Regions from separate parts of the Vreelandella aquamarina genome, predicted to be linked through region 1. Evidence: predicted binding sites of a transcription regulator. Region 1 holds the regulator's gene; each other region holds the start of a gene.

Region 1 (6,752 bases):
AGAGCTGCCACCCAACACCTACGTGCTTTCCATGAAGGGTGCCGAAATCGGTCGCGCCGAGGCGCAGCCCGGTAAGTGGCTCGCCATCGACCCTGGCCAAGTGTCTGGGGAGCTGCAGGGCACACCGACCCAAGACCCCGCCTTTGGTCTGCCCGCGGTATGGATCGACGCCAATCAGCGCGAGCATGCCCAGGTCTACGGTTACACGGTCGTGGATGCCAGCACGGTGATTGCCACGCACCTGAACCACTTGTTACATCGCCACTCTCCTGAAATGTTGGGCCGCCAGGAAGTGCAAAAGCTGCTGGACAAGCTGGGCGAAGATCAAAAATCGCTGGTCGAGGAAGTGGTGCCCAAAGCGATCTCTCTCACCGTACTGCAGCGGATTCTGCAGAATTTGCTGGACGAGGACGTCTCGATTCGCGACATGCGCACCGTATTGGATACCCTGGCCGAGTACGCTGGGCAGCAGAAAGACCCCAACGAGCTGACTGCGCTGGTGCGTATCGCGCTGGGTCGCGCGATTACCCAGCAGTGGTTCGCAGGCCAAGAGACGCTGCACGTCATGGGCCTCGATGCGCAGCTTGAACAAGTATTGATGCAGGCCATGAACGGTAACGGTGCCATGGAGCCGGGACTGGCGGATACGCTGATGAATCAGGCGCAGCAGGCGCTGGAGAAGCACGAAGGCAGTGGTGAAGCGCCGGTCCTGGTCGTTCAGCACTCGCTGCGAGCGGTGCTGTCGCGCTTTTTGCGCCGCCGGATGCGCCACCTGGTGGTCATGTCCCAGGCCGAGATTCCCGACGACCGCACCCTGCGTGTGACCACCCTCGTGGGTGGCCGCTAAATTGGTAACAGGTGACATATGAGCGTGAGACGTTTTGTCGGAGCAAATAGTCGCGATGTAATGCGCCAAGTGCGCGAAGTACTGGGCGACGATGCGCTAATCGTCGCCAATCGCCGCACCGAAGGCGGCGTTGAAATTCTGGCCATGGCCGACGACGCCGTCGATCAGTTCGACCCGTCGCCGACGACCCCCGTAGAGCCCCCCCGTGAAGCACCGGCTCCCGCCTCAGCCCCCGCTTTCTCGCTGCCGACGCAGCCGGACCCGCTGGAAGCGATGAGCGAGCGCCTGTTACGGGAAATGCAGGATATGCGTGAGTTGCTCTCCCGCCGTCAGCCGGTCGCCGACCCCTCGCGCGGCGCACAAACGACCTACGAGCACCTTCAAGAGCTGCTGGCGCGGGTAGGCTTTAGCGCCGAGCTGAGCCATGAGGTGCTCGAAGCGCTGCCCGACGAGCTAATGACACGGGAAGGCAGCCAGGACGCTGCTACCGCCTGGCTGCGCGAGCAGCTCATGGCGCGCCTGAAGGTGCTCACGCACGAAGAGCGCTTTTTCGATCAAACCGGTATCGTGGCACTGGTAGGGCCTACCGGTGTCGGTAAAACCACCACCACGGCCAAACTGGCGGCGCGCTTCGTGATGCGCCACGGCACCCGACCCGTGGCCCTGGTGACCACCGACAGTTTCCGGATCGGTGCCCACGAGCAGCTGCGTATCTACGCCCGGCTGCTGGATACGCCCATGTATGCCCTCGACGTCGAGCAGCCCATCGACGAGCTGGTAGGGCGGCTGCAAGGCAAGCAGTGGGTGATCATCGACACCGTCGGCATGAGCCAGCGGGATCAGCGGGTCATCGAGCAAATTGCGCATTTACAGGGCGGGCAGTCGACCGTCAGGCTGGTGCTGCTGCTCAATGCCGCCAGTCAGCCGGAGACCCTCGAAGAAGTGGTGCTGCGCTATCGTCAGGCGGCACGTGCCGCTGGAGCCGAACTCGACGACTGCATCATCACCAAGCAAGACGAAGCCGGGCGGCTGGCACCCGTGCTGGATATCGTGATGCGCCACGGTATGCGCGTGCTGTTTGGCTCATACGGCCAGCAGGTGCCCGAGGACATGGCCGTGGCAACGCCCTCTGGGTTGATCGATCAAGCGCTATCTACCCGTGCTTCCAACGTTTCGGCGAACCGGTCCGCGCCGGTGAGCTTGCCGCGCTGGTCCCGGGACGTGCTGGGCCAAGGACGCAGGCTGTCGTCGGTCCTGACGCGGTTGCGTCAGCGGGTCGTCGATTTTCATCGGTTAGAGGCCGCCTGGGACATCGCTGCGTTGCCCAGCGTAGTGCAGGACCAGCGCCTGGAGGCGCTGCTGACCGGCGCGCAGGCCACCCATGACGCGATGGGCATTGTGTGGTCGCCAAGACGCAACGAGCGTGGCTGCGACTGGTCGATGCCGGACGTGGCGCTGAACGAACAGGGCGCTTGGCTGGCGCTAACGCGTTTACAGCACCGCCAACCGGCGGGATGGCAGCCACGCTTGGCGCACTGCCCGACAGACATTGCCGTCCACTTGCTGCCCGCTCTACCGGAGCCAGACACGCTGGCATGGCTCGCCGACCAACACTTGACCTGGGTCAGCGCCGTGTCCGCGAGTCAACGCGTACACTGTCAGGGCGAGCGCTACACCCTGCGCACGCTGTTTCAAGAGAGTACGCTCACTCACGCCGTGAACATTCGGTTTCGCGGGCAAGGCATGCAGCTGCTGACCGCCTACGTGGAGGCGACAGATGCCGCTGGCAACGCCGTGCTGGCCTGGGTCGGCGAGGTTCGCGATCCAGAGAGCAGCAAGCGCGTGGTGCGCCGCTACTGGCTGACGCCTGCCCGACTGGGAAGCGATGTGCTATCGCTGCTGGTCACCCAGTTACAGAGTGACGGGTTGTCGGCGCTCACCAAGCGGGCTTGGCAGCAGTTGAAAGAAGCGGATGGCGGCGAAGTGAGCAGTGAGCTGCGGCTACTCATGGCCAGCGGTGCCGCCGCAGTGGCGGGCCATTTGGACCTGGCCGATGACGAAGCGGCCCAAGCCTTACGGGCCGATCTGCTGCGTCTGCTAGGTACCCAGCGAAAACGCCGCGACACCGCGCTGCTGGACGCCTTGGTGCACGTATTAATGGCCCGCGATGCCATTCGTCAGCTAGGCAGTGTCAGTCGTGAGGGCTTGGAATGAGCGGTCAAGATCAAGCGGCGGGCCTGCGTAAATGGGCCGATCTGCAGCGCCAGCAGCGGGCCGCAGAGGACGAGCCGCAAGATGCCCAGGACGCAACAGCGGCTCCTGCCGCGCCCGTCACTGCCGAAGAGGCCGCGGTGCATACCCAGGACGCCATGGCACCCACGGTTGCCTCGGCCGCCGAGCCCGCGACGGTGACGCCACCGCGCCCTCAAAAACCGCTGGTCGTGGTAGGGCTCCCGAACACGGGGGCCGCGCAGGTGGATAAAGTGCGCGGCCGCTTGGGGCAGTGGTCTGCGTTGGGCCGCCAATGGGCAGGCGACCCCCAGGATTGGAAGATTCAGGTGGTCATGGCCGACACGCCGTCGCTGGCCACGCTGGCGAAGGCGCATGCCCGCTGGGCGCTATGGGTCAGCAGCGATGCCGATGCCTTCGCCAGTATGTATCGGGTGCTTCGCCAAGTGCGGGAGCACGGCGGCCCGCGACGTCTGCTAGCGCTCCACGAGCCGCACCTACCGCGCCAAGGGCTGCTGGAGAATTTGCGTGATGCCGCCGCGCACTACTTGGACATCGAGCTGCTACTGCTAGCGCGCTGAACGGCTGTCCGCCGAGGTGAAAATGATGCAGCATGGGGACCAACGTATGAGACCGATGGCCTTACCGGTGTGGAAAAACGTTGTACAGTCGTGCATTGGGCGGTTAGCGCTCGCCGCAATGCTGAGTGCTGCCCTGCTGTCGCTTGACGTACAGGCGGCGACCCCCGGCAGCTGGAGTCGCGACGTGCCGGGCGTACTGGTGGCCATGAGTGACCGCACCAGCAACAGTCAGGCGATTGCGCCACCGGCAGGCATCCCGTTGGGGGCGGCGACCCTGTCCCGTGTTCAGTGGCGGTTCGAGGCGCCTCCCAGCCAGCCTATCAACGCGTGGCTGTGTCACCCAGAGCGCTGTGTAGCACTGTCGGGCATGCGTGGCAGCACCACCGCGCTGGAAGGTGCGCTGGCTAATGCGCCGCTGCACTTCCGATTTGCCCTGTCCCCCGGCCAGCGGCCGGTACGCGTGCAGGGTTTACAGGTGATAGTGAACTATCAGTAAAGGTCGTTTAGCCGCGAGGCACGAGGATGTATACAGCACAAGGCAGGATCAAACAGAGTGAGCTGTTAACCCAATACATGCCACTGGTGCGACGTCAGGCCTTAACGCTGCAGGTAAGGTTGCCCGCGAGTATTGAGCTAGATGATCTGATCCAGGCGGGCATGGTCGGGCTGTTGGAAGCGCTGGGACGCTTCGACGCTGCCCAGGGCGCAACGTTTGCAACGTTTGCCAGCCAGCGGATTCGCGGTGCCATGATGGATGAGCTGCGCACCCGCGATTGGCTGCCGCGCAGCGTGCGCCGTTCGGCGCGGGCGATGGATGACGCAGTGCGTCGTCTAGAGCAGCGGTTGGGGCGTCCTCCTGAAGAGGGTGAAATTGCCCGCGAGCTGGAGATGCCGCTGAGCGAATACCAACAGCTGTTGAACGACACCAATAGCGGCCAACTGCTGCCGTTCGAAGAGCTGGTCGCCGATGGCGGCGAGCCCGCCGGGGACGATGCCCAGCACCGGCCGTTCGACCAGCTGCTCGACGAGCAGCAGCGGCAAACGCTGATCGAGGCCATCGAAGCACTGCCCGAGCGTGAAAAGCTCTTGATGGCGCTCTACTACCAAGAAGAGATGAATCTTAAAGAGGTCGGTGCCGTGCTGGGCGTCACCGAGTCGCGGGTGTCCCAGTTGCACAGCCAGGCGGTGAGCCGCCTGCGGGCGCGCCTGCACGAACACGATTAACCCTGGAACTCACTAACCCTAACCGGCGAGGAGCCGTTGATGAACCCATCTACGCTGATCGGTATCTTTGCCAGCATGTTGCTGCTGGTGAGCGTGCTGTTCTTTACCGCAGAGTCGCCCGAAAGTTTTATCAATTTGCCGGGTTTGGCCATCGTGATCACCGGTACGCTGGCGGCGACCTTCATCAGCTATCCGTTGAAGGAAGTATTGCGGGTGGTTCGTCTGGTGGGCTTGGTATTCCGCCGTGAAAATACGTACGTGCGCGACGACATCAACGAACTGGTCGCCATGTCGCGGCTATGGTTCAAAGGCGATGTGCGTGCCGTAGAGCGGGAGCTCGAGCACACCCGTAACCCGTTTCTGCGCACCGGCATCCAACTGGTGATCGCCAACACCAAAGAGGATGAGATTTTCGACATGTTGCGCTGGCGTATCGCCCGCTTGAAAGCCCGCGAACACGCCGAAGCGCAGATTTTTCGCACCATGGCGACCTACGCACCCGCCTTCGGGATGATTGGTACGCTGGTGGGGTTGGTCAACATGCTCGAAGTGATGGATGCGGGTGATCTGCAGGTCATCGGCCCGCGTATGGCGGTGGCGCTATTGACCACGTTCTACGGCATTTTGTTGGCCAATCTCGTGTTCAAGCCCATTGCGGTCAAACTAGAGCGGCGCACCGAAGAGCGTTTGATCACCATGAACATGGTGCTAGAAGGCATTTCTCTGATCACCAAGCGTCGCCTGCCATCGTTCATCGAAGAGACGCTCAACTCTTTCGTGGCGAACTACCATGATGAAATCCGTGACGCCAACGTCAAACCGCGTCCCGACGTAGGCTCCGCACTCAAAGGGTAATGCCATGCTCGACCGCGACTCACGGCATGCCCTGGAGCTGCCCGCTGCGGCGGGGGAGAGCGACGAAAGCTGGTTGACCAGTTATCTGGATGTCCTCACCCTGCTCATCACGCTGTTCGTTCTGCTGCTGGCCCTGACGCCGCCGGGCGGTGGCGAAGGGGGCGATAGCGATGCCATGCGTGCCGCCAGCGCCGTGACATCGCTGCCGCTGGCCAGTCTCGCCACCGGTATCCACCCCCGTCATGATGGCTTGCAGCCTCAAATGGCAGGGTTGGATATACCCGGTGTGAGCGTCTCCCAGGGTCAAGAAGGGGTGACCCTGCGCATCGATGACAGCCTTTTGTTTCCCAGCGGGAACGATGTGCTAACGCCTCAAGGGCAAGATGTGTTAGAACGGCTCTCCTCCGTACTGGAGACCTTCGACGGTCAAATCTCCGTTGAAGGCCACACCGATAATGTGCCTATCTCGACGTCGCGGTTTCCTTCAAACTGGGAACTGTCGGTAGGGCGTGCCATTGCGGTCGTGCGCCAATTAGAACGGCAAGGCATTGCCATTTCACGTATGCGGGCGGTCGGTTACGCCGACACCCAACCCATGGAAAGTAACGCTACCTCGGAAGGGCGAGCAGCCAACCGGCGCGTTGAACTGTTGCTACGGCAGCAGGTCGAGGGGTAAAGCACTATCTCGAGGCTATCTTCGTGTCGAAGCATCACTCGCTACTCCAATCGTTTGGCGCCGTCATGGTGCTCGATGCTGAGAGTAAGCACATTCAAGCGGTCAGCCGTCATTTGACCAAGCTGCTAGGGGTGGTGGATCAAGAGCATCAGGCGCTGACGCCTGCCAGCGTCCTGGGTAAACGTTTGAGTCAGCGGTTGCGCCAAGAGCTTCAAGGGCAGCAGCGGCTGGCGAGCCCCCTGGCCTTCCGGCCACCGAATACCACCACGCGGCTGCAGATCCACGCTCACCGCACCCATCACCATGTGATCGTCGAGCTCGAACCTCTTAATCCGTTGGG
Region 2 (6,752 bases), 680 kb from region 1:
GTGTAGGCGATCGAGTGCCCGAGCTTGCTGTTCGAGTGCTTGCAGTGAATTGGGAGAGGGCATTTGGGCGACCACGTGGGTGGTTGTCACAGCACTCAGCACGCATGTCAGCGCAAGAGCAATGGTTTTCATGGCAGCACCTAAGAAAGGAAAAGTAAGGTTCTGAAAACCGTGATGAAGCAAGGTTCCCTCAAAGAGGCAATCATGGCGATTACGCAAATCGTTAAAAAGCCTGCTACGCTAAAAGCGCCTATTGAAGGGAAGCAACCCTTTGATTTCCATGAAACGCTAAAGCAAGGAGTGCCGTTATGCGTAACATTATCTATATCATCGGCCTGATCGTTGTCGTCCTGTTTATTCTTTCACTGCTCGGTCTGCGTTAGGTCGTATTCTCAACGACTTAGTGCTATTTGAGTGCTCTGAAACGCCCGCTTCCTTCCAGCGGGCGTTTTCTTTACTTGTCTTGTGCTTCTGTACATCGGTTAGGCGCAGTCAGCGGCACCTTGCCCAAACATATCGAACATCAATTCTCGACCGAGTGGCGTCAAAACGAAGCGACCGTAGTCGTTAAGCATGGCGACATCGCTCTCTTCCAACGTCTTCTGACAAAGCGCCCAACGAGGGTGCTGATGGCGCAGCGCGTCCAGCTCCTGGCGTGACAACCCACGCTGCGGCAGCGTGATCGTTTCGAGCACGTGGCCGCTCTCATACAGCAGCTCTGCCATGCTAGAAAGGCAGTGGCGTAAGCTACGCTGAATGTGAAAAGAGGCAGTCGACGCAGAGGGTAGCGCTTCAGCGGGCATGGGGTGTGGCTCCTGCAATCGCAGCGAAATGGAGTTGCTGCGGTGCATTGTAAAGCAGGGCTGGGTGTTAGACCAAGGTCTAAAGAGGCGGTTGAGATAGATGTCATGGAATCGCCACACAGCTGGCCCATACTCCGCCATGCGTATGGTAAAGCTGATCCGCACAGTAGGATAAATCTCGTACCGAGTGGTTTTTTTCCCTAAAGTTAAGTAGCAGTGGGCCGATAAGTACCATGAGTGAATTAACGTAATTGAACAGTATTGATAAGGGGCGTCAGCACGACAGGCGGCTTTTTCAAAAAAGGACGGTAATGTATGGCTTCCATTTCTTCATTGGGTATTGGTTCAGGGCTTGATCTCAACGGCTTGCTCGATCAGCTGCAAGACGCTGAGCGTGGAAAGCTGGCCCCCATCGAACGGCAACTGGAAACCCAGCAAACCAAAATTTCTTCCTACGGCCAGCTACAAACGGCCCTTTCTGCCTTTCAGGACGCAGCGGATGCTCTCAACGACAGCACACTGTATGAGAGTCTCTCGACCAACGTTAGCGGTGAAGCATTCACTGCCACGGCCAATGGCGAAGCGCAGCCCGGTAGCTATAACGTATCCGTTACTCAGTTAGCCACATCAGGCACTCTGGCAACCGCAGGCGTGTCGGATTCAACCACCGCCCTGACCACAGAAGCGACCACGCTGACACTCAATTTTGCAGGCGCTGATCAAGCTGACGTTGAGGTAGACATTGCTGCCAACAGCACGCTTGAAGAAGTACGCGATGCCATTAACGCGAAAGGAGATAGTGGTGTCTCTGCCTCTATTATCTTTGACGGTGAAAACTACCGACTAGCGCTCAATTCCACGCAAACCGGTGAAGACGCGTCTATTTCAGGCATAACGCTAGGGGCGGCATTTGGCGGGCAGTTGGAATCAGAGTTTACGCAAGCAGGCCAAGATGCGGTGCTTAATGTCAACGGTGTGGCCATCACCAGCCCTTCTAATCAGGTAGAAGGTGCGATTCAGGGCGTCACGCTTAACCTTCAGGCGGAAGGCGATAGCACAGTTAAAGTCGAGCAAGATACCCGTGCAGTACGCGAAGCGATTACTGGCTTTGTCGATGCCTACAACGATCTAAAAGGCACCATTGGCGAACTCACCAGCTTTAATGCTGAAACGGGCGCCGCTGGGGAGCTGCTGGGCGACAGTGCGGTGCGCACGGTGGAGTCGCGTTTACGCAGTGTGCTGGGTGGAGGTATCGAAGGCCAGTTCTCGATGCTGACGGATATCGGTATTTCGTTGCAGCGCGACGGTACCTTGGAAATGGATAGCGGCAAGCTAGACGATGCTATTGCCAATAATCAGGATGCACTCTCCGCCTTTTTTGCCGGCGCTGCCGATAACGAAGGCATGGCAGGCCAAGTCAACCAAACCATCGAGCAGTTGCTAGGTACTAATGGTACGGTATCCGGCGCGATTTCTGGTGCTGAGAATCGCATTGAGTCGCTGGGTGAGCGTTACACACGCATGGAGCAATCCATCGAGCAGACCATCTCTCGCTACCGTACCCAGTTTGGCCAGTTGGATACGATGATTTCTCAAATGAACCAAACCAGCAGCTACCTCACCCAGCAGTTTGATGCGCTGGATGCTCAGTTAGGCCGTGATTAAATTTAGCTTGCTGTCGAGTCATACAAAACGCCTGCGCTAAGCAGGCGTTTTTGTTGGGGTAATGGGGTATTCGTAGTTAAGTGATAAAAAAGACCTAAAGTTAGCCGTTGTTCCGTCGATAAGATTGCTATTAAATTCAGTCGAAACGCCACCACTGGCGCAATGTATGAATGACTGTGGGTTTAGCCTTTTGCACCGAGGAACATCTGCATGGCGACAATAACCTCCCTAGGCGTCGGCTCTGGCCTGGATCTCACCGGCTTGTTGGATCAGCTACAAGCGGCTGAGCGCGGCAAACTGGCACCCATCACGCTCCAGAAAAAACAGCAGCAGGCGAAAATTTCTGCCTACGGGCAGCTGCAAACGTCGTTGAATAGTTTTCAAGACGCTTTAGCAAAGCTCAACGACCCGAAGCTTTATCAAAGCCTTTCCGCAAACGTACGTGGCGATGCCATTAACACCACTACGTCCGCCAGTGCCTTGCCCGGTAGCTATCGGGTAGAGGTATCGCAGTTAGCTACCTCTGGCACCCTGGCCTCAACCCGTGCGACTGACCGAGACACCGCGCTAGACCTTCAAGGCGCAACGGCGCTACGGCTGGATTTTGGCGGTGCGGATTCTATTGATATTGATATCGCCCCTGGCAGCAGCCTCTCCGCGATACGCGATGCGATTAATGCCAATAAAGACGCAGGCGTCAACGCCACCATTATCAACGACGGCCAGGGCTTCCGGCTGGCGCTCAGCTCTAAAAACACTGGGGCGGATGCCTCTATCGCCAGCTTTAGCTTTGTCGATACCAGCCAAGCCCCGGCAGTGACAGTGGCAGGGCCCTTTGGCGAAGATGCCGCGACTAAGCGCGCCGGTGAAGATGCCGCGCTCACGGTCAATGGCATTTCCATTAGCAGTGCCAACAACCAAATAGAAGGTGCCATTCAAGGGGTCACGCTGAACCTAGCCGAACTCAGCATTGCCGATGGCGAAGCGACGACTAGCACCATCAACGTAGAGCGCGACACGCTAAAGCAGCGCGAAGCCATTAATGGCTTTGTAAAAACATTTAACGATTTAAAAGGCACCATTGGCAAACTCACCAGCTTCAGCGGCGATGCCGAAACTGCTGGTGAACTGGTAGGCGATAACACCGTACGTACTATTGAAGGACGCCTGCGCAGCGTGCTAACGGGCGGAATAGAAGGCGGCGAGCTCTCTACGCTAAGCCAGCTAGGCATTACCCTTCAGCGAGATGGCAAATTAGAAGTTGATAACGCAAAACTAAATGACCTAGTAGCCAATAAACCCCAAGCGCTAAGTGATTTTTTCGCAGGTGATACCACAGAGAACGGAATGGCAGGGAAGCTAAACACCACCGTAGAACAGATGCTTGGCAACAACGGGGTAGTGAAGCTGGCCATTAGCGGTGCTGAAAACCGCGTGAAAAGCCTAGACGAGCGTTTTGAGCGCATGGAAGTGACCATCGAGCGCACCATCAGCCGCTACCGCACCCAGTTCGGCCAGCTAGACGCCATGATTGCGCAGATGAACAGCATGAGCAGCTACCTCACCCAGCAGTTTGATGCACTAGATGCCCAGCTAGGCCGCAAGAGGTAGCCTCCCTTAAGCTGACCGCTAGCCCCCATTTCAAGGGGGCTTTTTCACTTCTGTGCCAGGGTGAGGGTGGAAAGAGCCAGTGTAAAAACAGCCACGGTAGGTGGTGACTGTTGTGAGAGGCAGCTTTAGCTCGCGACAGGCGTCGGCTAGTAGCCAAAATTCATCGCTCAGTTACCAAACATTACATATTTTTTTACTACTCCCCCTAAAGGTTCTCCTCATCAGGCCGTTAATCAATATAACGGCGCAACAAGTAGCCGAAAAGCGGGCCTGACGGCCAGTTCACACGCAAGGAGAATCACCATGTCAGTGATCAATACCAACATTACTTCCATGATTGGTCAGCAGAACCTGTCCAAATCCCAATCTTCACTGCAAACTTCTATGGAGCGTCTGAGCTCTGGTCTGCGCATCAACAGCGCCAAGGACGATGCGGCCGGTCAGGCTATCGCCAACCGTATGAGCAGCCAGATCACCGGCCTGTCTCAAGCGCAGCGTAACGCTAATGACGGTATTTCTGTTGCCCAGACTGCTGAAGGGGCATTGAATCAGGTTAATGATAACCTTCAGCGTATTCGTGAGTTAACCGTACAGTCTCAAAACGGAACCAACTCTGCTGAAGACAAAGAATCAATTCAAGCAGAAATTACCCAACGTCTTTCCGAAATTGATCGTATTTCCAAAGAGACTAGCTTTAACGGTACTAAGGTACTTGCTGATACTAAATCTCTTTCCATCCAGGTTGGTGCGAACGATGGAGAAGCAATTTCAATTGACCTGAAAGAAATTACGTCAGCTACTCTTGAGCTTGACGATTTTCAAGTAACGGCAGGTGTTGATCTTAGTAATTATGACACTGCAACTGACCTAGCCACTGGTGCAGCTACAGGTCGTGTTGGTGAAGAGTTCAGCTTCTCCTTTGATGTTGATACCACTGGGCCTGGTACTGAGACAGCAGTCGGCTTATATGCTACTGAAGAAGGTGGCTATGTAGTTAAGGCCGAGAATGGATCATATTATGATGCAACGATTACCGATGGAGATAATGACACACTTGGTACTATTGCATGGAGTAGTGCTGCAGTAAGTACGAACACACCAGATACAACAAGCGGTGAAGTGAAGACCCTTCGCGCAGAAGAAACTCTTAATGTCGATGCACTGAATGCTTCTGATGAACTGTACGCATCAAGTGATGAATCAGGTGCTCCGACAAAGTACATCATAATGAGCACTGATGCTGACGGTAACTCAGTATATAGCGCTGCTAAAATTGATGAGCAAGGAAATGTAACTAAAGGTGCTCAGCTTCAAGTGGGTACCGATGGTGTAACTTTGAATCCGCTTGAGAAGCTAGATGCTGCAATTGGCCAAGTAGACACTTTACGTAGTGATCTTGGTGCTATTCAGAACCGTTTCGACTCGGCTATTACAAATCTGAGCACCACTGAAACCAATCTTTCAGCCGCTCGTTCTCGTATCGAGGATGCCGACTACGCGGTGGAAGTAGCCAACATGACCCGTGCACAGATCCTGCAGCAGGCAGGTACTTCTGTACTGGCCCAGGCCAATCAGATCCCGCAGTCAGTACTGTCTCTGCTGGGTTAATCTGAAGTTTGGCCGAAAGGCTAACGCAGTAATAAACAACGGGGCCGTAAGGCCCCGTTTTCAATGGTAACGTTGATGTTAATATGACCTTGTTTTGTAAGGTTAATGCATCGTTAGGCGCATTTCATTGGCGAGTAAGATGCTAAGGCATCCGCAGTCTGACGCTATTAGGAGTACCGTGAAATCACATGCCGCTAACATTTCCGCGTTATACGTGGTGAACGAGCTCATCCCCAAGATAAAAGCCGTTGAGAAGCAGATCGAGCACACTATTAGTACGGTCCTCAAAACGAGCCAAACGCCGTTACATATCGAGCGATACACCAAGCTGCAAGCCGAATTTCAGCTAGAGCTGACGATGATTCGTATGAATCTTGATCATTTGCTGCAACGCTATCATAAAGAGCTTGAAGTAGTGATGCAGGACTCACGGCAAGACGTGCTGCTCAGCCTGGATGCCTTTGAGGCCACTGCGATTCAAAATGCCCAACAGCTCTACCAGCGGGTTCAGCAGCTACAACAACGCCAATGAGGCAAACATGACTTCCATGGATCACGAAACCGTCGTATTGGAGTTAGATACTTTGATCCGCGATACCCAAACGTTGATCGATAAAGTGGAGCAATGCGGCCTGGATCAAACTCAGGCAGATGATTATGACCAACTGCTGATTATTCTCGACAGCGCTGTAAAACAGCAGCGGGCACATACCCTAGCTATGTTAAACGCCTCCTCTCACGCGTAAATTTAATCCGTCATTGTTAACCTTGCCTACTCCGCTAGTTTTCTTTTCTTGCTCAATTGCAAATGGGTATTGGGCCTAATGTGCTCTTGCTTAAAGCGTCTCCACGTCAAACGCGACAATCTGCCGTTGAACGCTTGAAAACTCGACGCCCACCAGGTGGATCGGCCTGCCGCTGGCGCGGTGTTTGTCGGCGTAGCCTTTGGCTTTGATCTGCTCTAGCGCTTTACCTTCGGGTAGCTGCTCGACCACTTTGAATTCAAACAGGTAGATATGACCGTTAAAGTCGACGCTCATATCGACTTTGCCGTGGTGGCTAGCA
Region 3 (6,752 bases), 370 kb from region 1:
TCGGCCTCCGGCAGCAGCCTGCGCTCTTCTACCGGCGGTAGGTAGCGGGAATCAAACACTTGGTCGGGCGACGGCAGCGTGGGCAGTTCATAGGCATCCGCCACCAGTTGAATCGCCTGCATTAACCGCTCGTCATCCACGCCGCCCACGCCAAACTCGCGGGCATCGGGGGTATCCACCACGCTCTCCAGCGCCAGCTTCAAACGGCGGGTTTCCATCTCCACATCAATCAAGCCATCGCGGTTTTTTACGTACTCGATGGCGGCTTCCGGGTCGTCCAGCGTCTCACCCAGTGCGCGGTTAAAGGCGCGTAAGAATCCCTGAACCGCTTCGGGATTGGCTTCCGCGAAGGCTTCGCTAGCCAAAATCGCGTTGCCGTAGAGCGGCACGCCATAATCCGGGAACGGCATGATGGTCAGGTCATCTTCACTCATCCCGCGCTCTTCTAGGTTTAGCAGGCTGGTGAAGTAGAACCCGGTGATGGCATCCACGTCGCCACGGGTCAGCAGCGTCTCACGCAGCGTAGGGTCGACGTTCTGCCACTCCACCGCATCGGCTTCCAGGCCGTTGGCCGCGGCGAAGATGCCCCAAGCGCGATAGCCGGTATCGAAGGCCGGGGCGGCAATGGTTTTACCTGCTAGGTCAGCGGGGCTTTCGATCCCGCTCTCTTTACGGGCAAATACCGCCGCAGGCGTACCGTCATAGACGATATAAACGCCCTGAATACCGGGGCCTTCGGGGTTTTCCGCCAGGAATTCGACCAGCGCGTTCATGTCGCCAAAGCCCATCTCATACGCCCCGGAGGCGACCCGGTTCACCGCCCCCGCCGAGCCACTGCCGGAATCAATCTGCACATCCAAGCCCTCTTCAGCGAAGTAGCCTTTCTCAGCCGCCATCAAGAAGGGGGCGGCGGGGCCTTCGAAACGCCAGTCGAGCTGGAAACGGATGGGCGTCATGTCTGCCAGTGCGCTCATCGGCAGTAGCGACAGTGCCGCGCCGCCGAGCACGCTAGAGAGAAAAGTGGGTGTGGCAAAGCCGGGGCGTTGTGTCATAGCGTAAGGCACCTTGTATACAATGATTGCCCTGGCCGTTGCAGCAATGTTGCCATTTTTTGTTTTTTACAATTTATTCATGACGTTATACGCCTTCCATTAGCAGATAACACGCATCAAACGTCCAACATGGTGCGATCAATCCGCAGCGTGCACCATTTTCAAACATTTCTCACCAGATCGTTAGACTTTGGTCTAATCCGACGGTATACTGTGTTCAGTTTCCTGTCCTCGCGCCATTCATTGAATGGCGCTTTTTTTTGTTCTGAAAACGGGCCTGGACGACTAGCGTCTCGCTTAGCGCTCTTGCGCCGTTAAGTCGGCTCACGCTTTGGTTTGTTAAGCTAACGTATTCCCCGCTCTTTCCTGCCAACTCCCATTCATAGGTGTTCGACATGAACCAACCTCCCCAACATGCCGAGGGACCCTCGCGGTTTTCCCTCGGTGATCCTATTGTGCTGGTGCTCAGCATCGGCTTCATCGTGGCGTTCCTCGGGCTCTCGTTTTACGACATCGACCGGGTCGCCAGCTCTATCAGCGCAGGCTTTGCCTGGACGGCGCTGGTGCTGGGCAGCTATTTTCAGCTGCTGCTTCTACTGACGTTTTTCATTGCGATTGGCGTGGCGTTAACGCCGGCAGCGAAAGCCAAAATCGGCAATCTCGATGCACCAGAAATGAGCACCTTTAAGTGGCTCTCGATCATTCTGTGTACGCTGTTAGCCGGTGGCGGGGTGTTTTTTGCCGCGGGCGAGCCGGTGTACCACTTCGTGGTCACCCCACCCGCCTTTGATACCGAGGCGGGCACCGCTGAAGCGGTCTCCGGCGCGCTGGCGCAGTCGTTCATGCACTGGGGCTTTATGGCTTGGGCAGTGCTGGGATCGCTCACCGCCGTGGTGCTGGCCCACGCCCACTACGTGAAAGGCCAACCGCTGCAGCCGCGCACGCTGCTCTACCCGATTTTTGGGGAACGCCTGATGCGTGGCCCGCTGGGCAGCTTAGTGGATGCCTGCTGTGTGATTGCCTTAGTGGCGGGCACGGTAGGCCCTATCGGCTTTTTGGCCACGCAGGTGAGTTTTGGCCTGCATGAGCTGTTTGGCCTGCCGGAAGGCTACACGGGCCAGCTCATCATCCTGGCCGTGTTAGGGGCCATCTATGTGCTCTCTTCCATGAGCGGGGTGCATAAAGGCATCCAACTGCTGAGCCGCTTCAACGTGCTGCTGGCCTTAGCCATTGGCGCCATCATTGTGGTGTTTGGCCCCACGCTGTTTTTGGTGAACACCTACGTTTCCAGCATGGGCGCGTATGTCAGCGAGTTTTTCACCATGGCCACCATGACCGCAGAAACCGCCCCAGCGTGGTGGATGCAGTGGTGGACGGTGTTCTTCTTCGCTTGGTTTATCGGCTATGCACCGCTGATGGCGATTTTCGTGGCGCGCATTTCACGGGGCCGCAGCATTCGTGAAATGATTCTGGCGGTGGCCGTACTCGCTCCGATTGCCACCACCGTGTGGTTTACGCTACTGGGCGGTTCCGGCATTTACTACCAGTTGACGGGTGTGATCGATCTGACCGAAGCGCTCAATAACTTCCAGTTCGACGTCGCGACCCTCACGGTGGCGCAAGCGCTGCCCGGTGGCACCTGGATGGCGCTGGCGATTCTGCTGCTCACCACGATTTTCGTGGCCACCACCGGCGACTCCATGAGCTACGCGATCGCCGTCGTCGGCGCAGGCCATGATGACCCCAGCCCTTACATGCGCGCTTTCTGGGGAATCGCCATGGCACTGATGGCAGCCGTGCTGTTGTACATGGGCGCAGGCCAAATTAGCGCGCTGCAGCAGTTCATCGTAATCACCGCGATCCCGGTGTCGCTGATTCTGCTGCCTTCACTATGGAACGGCCCACAGGCGGCCTACGCCATGGCGCGGGAACAGGGCATCATCGACTAACAGTGATGGGCGACGTCTAACTACAGCCCTTCCAGCAGCCTCAGAATCGTCTGCGGCTGCTGGTTCACCCGGGTCAGCATCGCGATACCCACCTGCTGAAGCAGCTGTGCGCGGATGAAGTTCGAGACTTCCTGTGCGTAGTCGGCGTCTTGAATACGCGACTGGGCTGCGGAGGTATTGATGATATTGGTGTTGAGCCCGTCGATGACGCTCTCGAAGCGGTTCTGTACCGCGCCTAAATAGCTGCGCTGGCGGTCCACCTGCTTCATGGCCTCATCCACGACATCCATCGGATTGGGCGTGGCCGAGTCGTCGTCCAGCACGCTGAAGGTATCCAACCCCAGTGCCTGACGCCCCATCGCCGAAAAGCGCACGCCAATCACATCCCCGGCGTTGGCCCCTACCTGAATATTGAGCGTTTTATCGCTCTCGATCAGCCGAATGCCGTTAAAGTTGCTCTGCTCGGCAATGCGATCGATCTCTTCCAACCGTTGGTCGATTTCTAACTGGATAGACGCCCGATCCGCTGATGAATTGGTGCCGTTGAGCGCCTGCACGCTGAGTTCGCGGATGCGCTGCAGGCTATCGTTGATCAGGTCCAACGCGCCTTCGGCGGTTTGCACCATCGAAATGCCGTCGTTGGTATTGCGAATCGCCTGGTTCATACCGCGAAGTTGTGCGCCCATGCGATTGGCAATCGCCTGACCTGCCGGGTCATCCTTGGCGCTATTAATACGCAGCCCCGACGACAGACGCTCCATGGAGGTCTGCATCGCCTGCTGGCTACTGCGTAGATGGTTCATCACCAGTAGCGACGTGATATTAGTCGCAAGGCTGATCACGGGAGTGACCTCGAAATGAGCGCGACATGCGTGGTTAGCATCATTATCGACCGATAACCACGAAACGTGAGGCCTATACCTCAATAATATCGCGCATGCGCGTACAGAGTTACGAAGCCGGGCCTGCGCTGAGCGAGCGCCCGCTGGCCGCCAGCACGTCATCGACTGGACCACGCACGTAATCATGCTGGAAGTAGCCGTCGTCCACGACGTCGCCGTCCCAGGCCACGATATCCAAGTCCATGGTTCGCGGCCCGGATTTGATCGGCCCACGCACTCGCCCCAGGCGGTGCTCGACCTCTTTCAAATAGGCTTTGAAGGCATCACGCTCTAGCGTGGTGCGCACCACCAGCGCGGCATTGAGAAAATCGGGCTGCTGCTGAAAGCCGACCGGTGCCGTGCGGACGGCTTCGGAGCGAGCCACCAGTTCGCATTCACTGCTCAATATCTCTAGCGCCTGGGCGAAGTGGTGCTCTGGTTCAATATTGGACCCCACTGAAATCACGCACTCGTGGTACCGGGTGCTAGGTGTTGCATGTGACGACGTTGTTGGCATAGCGACATCCCAGATAAAAGCCGATGATGGAGTAACGAGACAAAGACGCTGACAAGATGCTTTCCAACAGCCGCGACGTTCACCGCGCCGTCATGGTTCGACGGGCTGATGTAAAGCGCTGATGCACAGTATCGAACCGCGCTTCCACAGAGTAGACCGTTGGCCATTTTGTTCAAGCTCTGTACAAGTTATTGACAAACGCTGCGCTCACGCAGAAAGTCTGGGGTATCAACGCGCGTCATTCACAACACAGCGAGGGACTCGTCATGCCGACACCTGCGGCACTTGTTACCGGCGGCGCCACACGCCTTGGCCGCCATTTTGCGGAAGCATTGGCCGACAAGGGCTTCGATATCGCCCTGCATGTCAACAGCTCCCGAGGGGAGGCCGAAGAAGTCGCCACGGTGATTCGTGGCAAAGGAAGGGAGTGCGAGATACTTCCCTGCAACTTTCTGAGCGACTCGCTGGAGACGCTGATTCAACAGGCGAAAACACGTTTCCCCTGCTTGAACGTGCTGCTAAATAGCGCCTCGGCCTACGAACCTGCCCCCATCGCACAGACCGAGCTGGCCATGCTGGAGACCCAGTTTCGGGTCAACATGTTCACCCCGCTGCTCCTCACACGCCATTTTGCCGATGCGGTAGAGCACGGTCAGGTGATCAACATCATCGACAACAAAGTGGCCTACCACCAGTACCCGTATGCGGCGTACCTGCTTTCCAAGAAAAGTCTGGCCGACATGACCCGAATGGCCGCGCTGGAGTTTGCGCCACGCCTGCGAATCAACGGTATTGCGCCGGGTGTGGTGTTGCCGGCCTCACAACGCACGAGCGACTACATTCAGTGGCGTATCGAGGGTATTCCTGTGGATCACCAGGGTGACCCGGCCCATCTTGTACAAGCTTTGCATTACTTGCTGGATAACGCTTTCGTCGCAGGGCAGATCCTCTTCGTGGATGGCGGCGAGTCGATCAACCTGGAAGGTCGTCACTCCGAGAACTACCCTGGCCAGCGCTGACCCAACGCAATGAGGCCGCCCGAAGGCGGCCTCATGCACGACACGATCTCAACGCTTAGGTTTCGTCGACATCGTCATGGTCCGGCTTATGGTGCTCCGGCTCATGCTGTAACGCGTCTTCGCTACGCTCTGACAACGGTGCCGTGTCGGTACGCTTCCGTTCGGCTTTCGCTTCCAGAATGCGCACGTTGGCAGGCGGTGTCTTGCCACCTTTGGTTTCACCAAAGTAGAGCGTGGTATGCGGGAACGGAATCTCGATGCCCGCCGCATCGAAGCGCAGCTTGACCAAGCGGTTGTAAGCACGGCCGACGGCCCACTGGTCGCCCGGCGTGGTTTTGATCACCACGCGGATGTTCACCGAGCTATCCGCCAGGGCCGTCACACCGGCCACGGTCAGGTCGGCCAACAGCTTGTTGCCATGCTCGTCGCTGGCCTTGAGATCTTCGAAGGCAAGCTGGAGCTGCTCGATGGCTTCGTCGATGCTCTCGTTATAGCCAATGCCGTATTCGCCCACATGGTTGCCGTACTCACGCATGTAGTTGGAGACGGTATCGACGCTGGAGAACGGTACGATATGGTACGTACCGGATAGGTCGCGAATCCCCACCGAACGAATGCTCAGACGCTCCGCCGTGCCGGTAATGCCACCCACGGTCACCACGTCGCCGGTATTCATGGCGTTCTCGACCTGAATGAACACCCCGGTGATCACATCCTGCACCAGCTTCTGCGCACCAAAACCAATCGCCAGACCCAGTACACCAGCACCGGCAATCAGCGGCCCGATGTTAATGCCGATTTCCGAGAGCACGATCATGCCGGTGATGGTCACCATGGCGATCGCCAGCGCATTACGGAACAGGCTCAGCAGCGTTTTGGCACGGGCAGAGGGTTCGCCATGCCCGGTTTCCGGGTTGAGCTTGTGCTCGATCAGGCTCGCCAGTCCCAGCCATACGCCCAGCGACACCACCAGAATGACCGCCACGCTGATCAGGTTACCCACCAGGTTGGCACCGCGCTCGGAGGCGTACCAGGCGGCGAGATCAAAGGCCCCCCAGGCATCTAGCACCACCATGATCACCGCAACGACGATCACCGTGCGCAGCACGCGCAGCGCGTTGGGCACGTAGCTGTTCAACCGGACTTCCAGCAGCGGCAGCTTACGGCGCAGGTCATCAGAGAGTTGAATACGACGACCAATGGTCTGTGTCAGGAACGCAGACAGCAGCAGGCCCACGACCACGGCGCCGAGCGTCTTCAACGTCGCGAAGAGGACGAAGGGCAGCGCATCGCCAGGACGGGTCAGGGTCAGCACGAACACCATCAGGAAATAG

Evidence for each region. Region 1 encodes FliA, which starts transcription of late flagellar genes. Its sites were predicted from a motif close to CTAAAGTTNNNNNNNNNNCNGCCGATA; they were not measured.
Region 2: a site for FliA is predicted at 2,563-2,589, ahead of fliD (flagellar filament capping protein FliD). Genes of this name have one in related genera too.
Region 3: a site for FliA is predicted at 3,888-3,914, ahead of CTT34_RS17060 (flagellin N-terminal helical domain-containing protein). Genes of this name have one in related genera too.

What each region holds. Positions count from the first base shown of each region.
Region 1 is NZ_CP024621.1:130,346-137,097, forward strand. Features, by position in the region: gene flhA (flagellar biosynthesis protein FlhA) at 1-847, shown strand, start outside; gene flhF (flagellar biosynthesis GTPase FlhF) at 866-3,061, shown strand; gene CTT34_RS00620 (hypothetical protein) at 3,058-3,657, shown strand; gene CTT34_RS00625 (flagellar protein FlhE) at 3,704-4,153, shown strand; gene CTT34_RS00630 (RNA polymerase sigma factor FliA) at 4,180-4,881, shown strand; gene CTT34_RS00635 (motility protein A) at 4,921-5,736, shown strand; gene CTT34_RS00640 (OmpA/MotB family protein) at 5,741-6,412, shown strand; gene CTT34_RS00645 (sensor domain-containing diguanylate cyclase) at 6,436-6,752, shown strand, end outside.
Region 2 is NZ_CP024621.1:3,305,763-3,312,514, reverse strand. Features, by position in the region: gene CTT34_RS15750 (serine hydrolase domain-containing protein) at 1-132, opposite strand, end outside; gene CTT34_RS18610 (hypothetical protein) at 205-339, shown strand; gene CTT34_RS15745 (hypothetical protein) at 483-803, opposite strand; gene fliD (flagellar filament capping protein FliD) at 1,119-2,468, shown strand; gene fliD (flagellar filament capping protein FliD) at 2,679-4,079, shown strand; gene CTT34_RS15730 (FliC/FljB family flagellin) at 4,383-5,687, shown strand; gene CTT34_RS15725 (hypothetical protein) at 5,866-6,219, shown strand; gene CTT34_RS15720 (hypothetical protein) at 6,227-6,433, shown strand; gene CTT34_RS15715 (ATP-binding protein) at 6,524-6,752, opposite strand, start outside.
Region 3 is NZ_CP024621.1:3,615,666-3,622,417, forward strand. Features, by position in the region: gene CTT34_RS17050 (ABC transporter substrate-binding protein) at 1-1,052, opposite strand, end outside; gene CTT34_RS17055 (BCCT family transporter) at 1,448-3,001, shown strand; gene CTT34_RS17060 (flagellin N-terminal helical domain-containing protein) at 3,022-3,843, opposite strand; gene folK (2-amino-4-hydroxy-6-hydroxymethyldihydropteridine diphosphokinase) at 3,953-4,399, opposite strand; gene CTT34_RS17070 (SDR family oxidoreductase) at 4,666-5,418, shown strand; gene ybiO (mechanosensitive channel protein) at 5,474-6,752, opposite strand, start outside.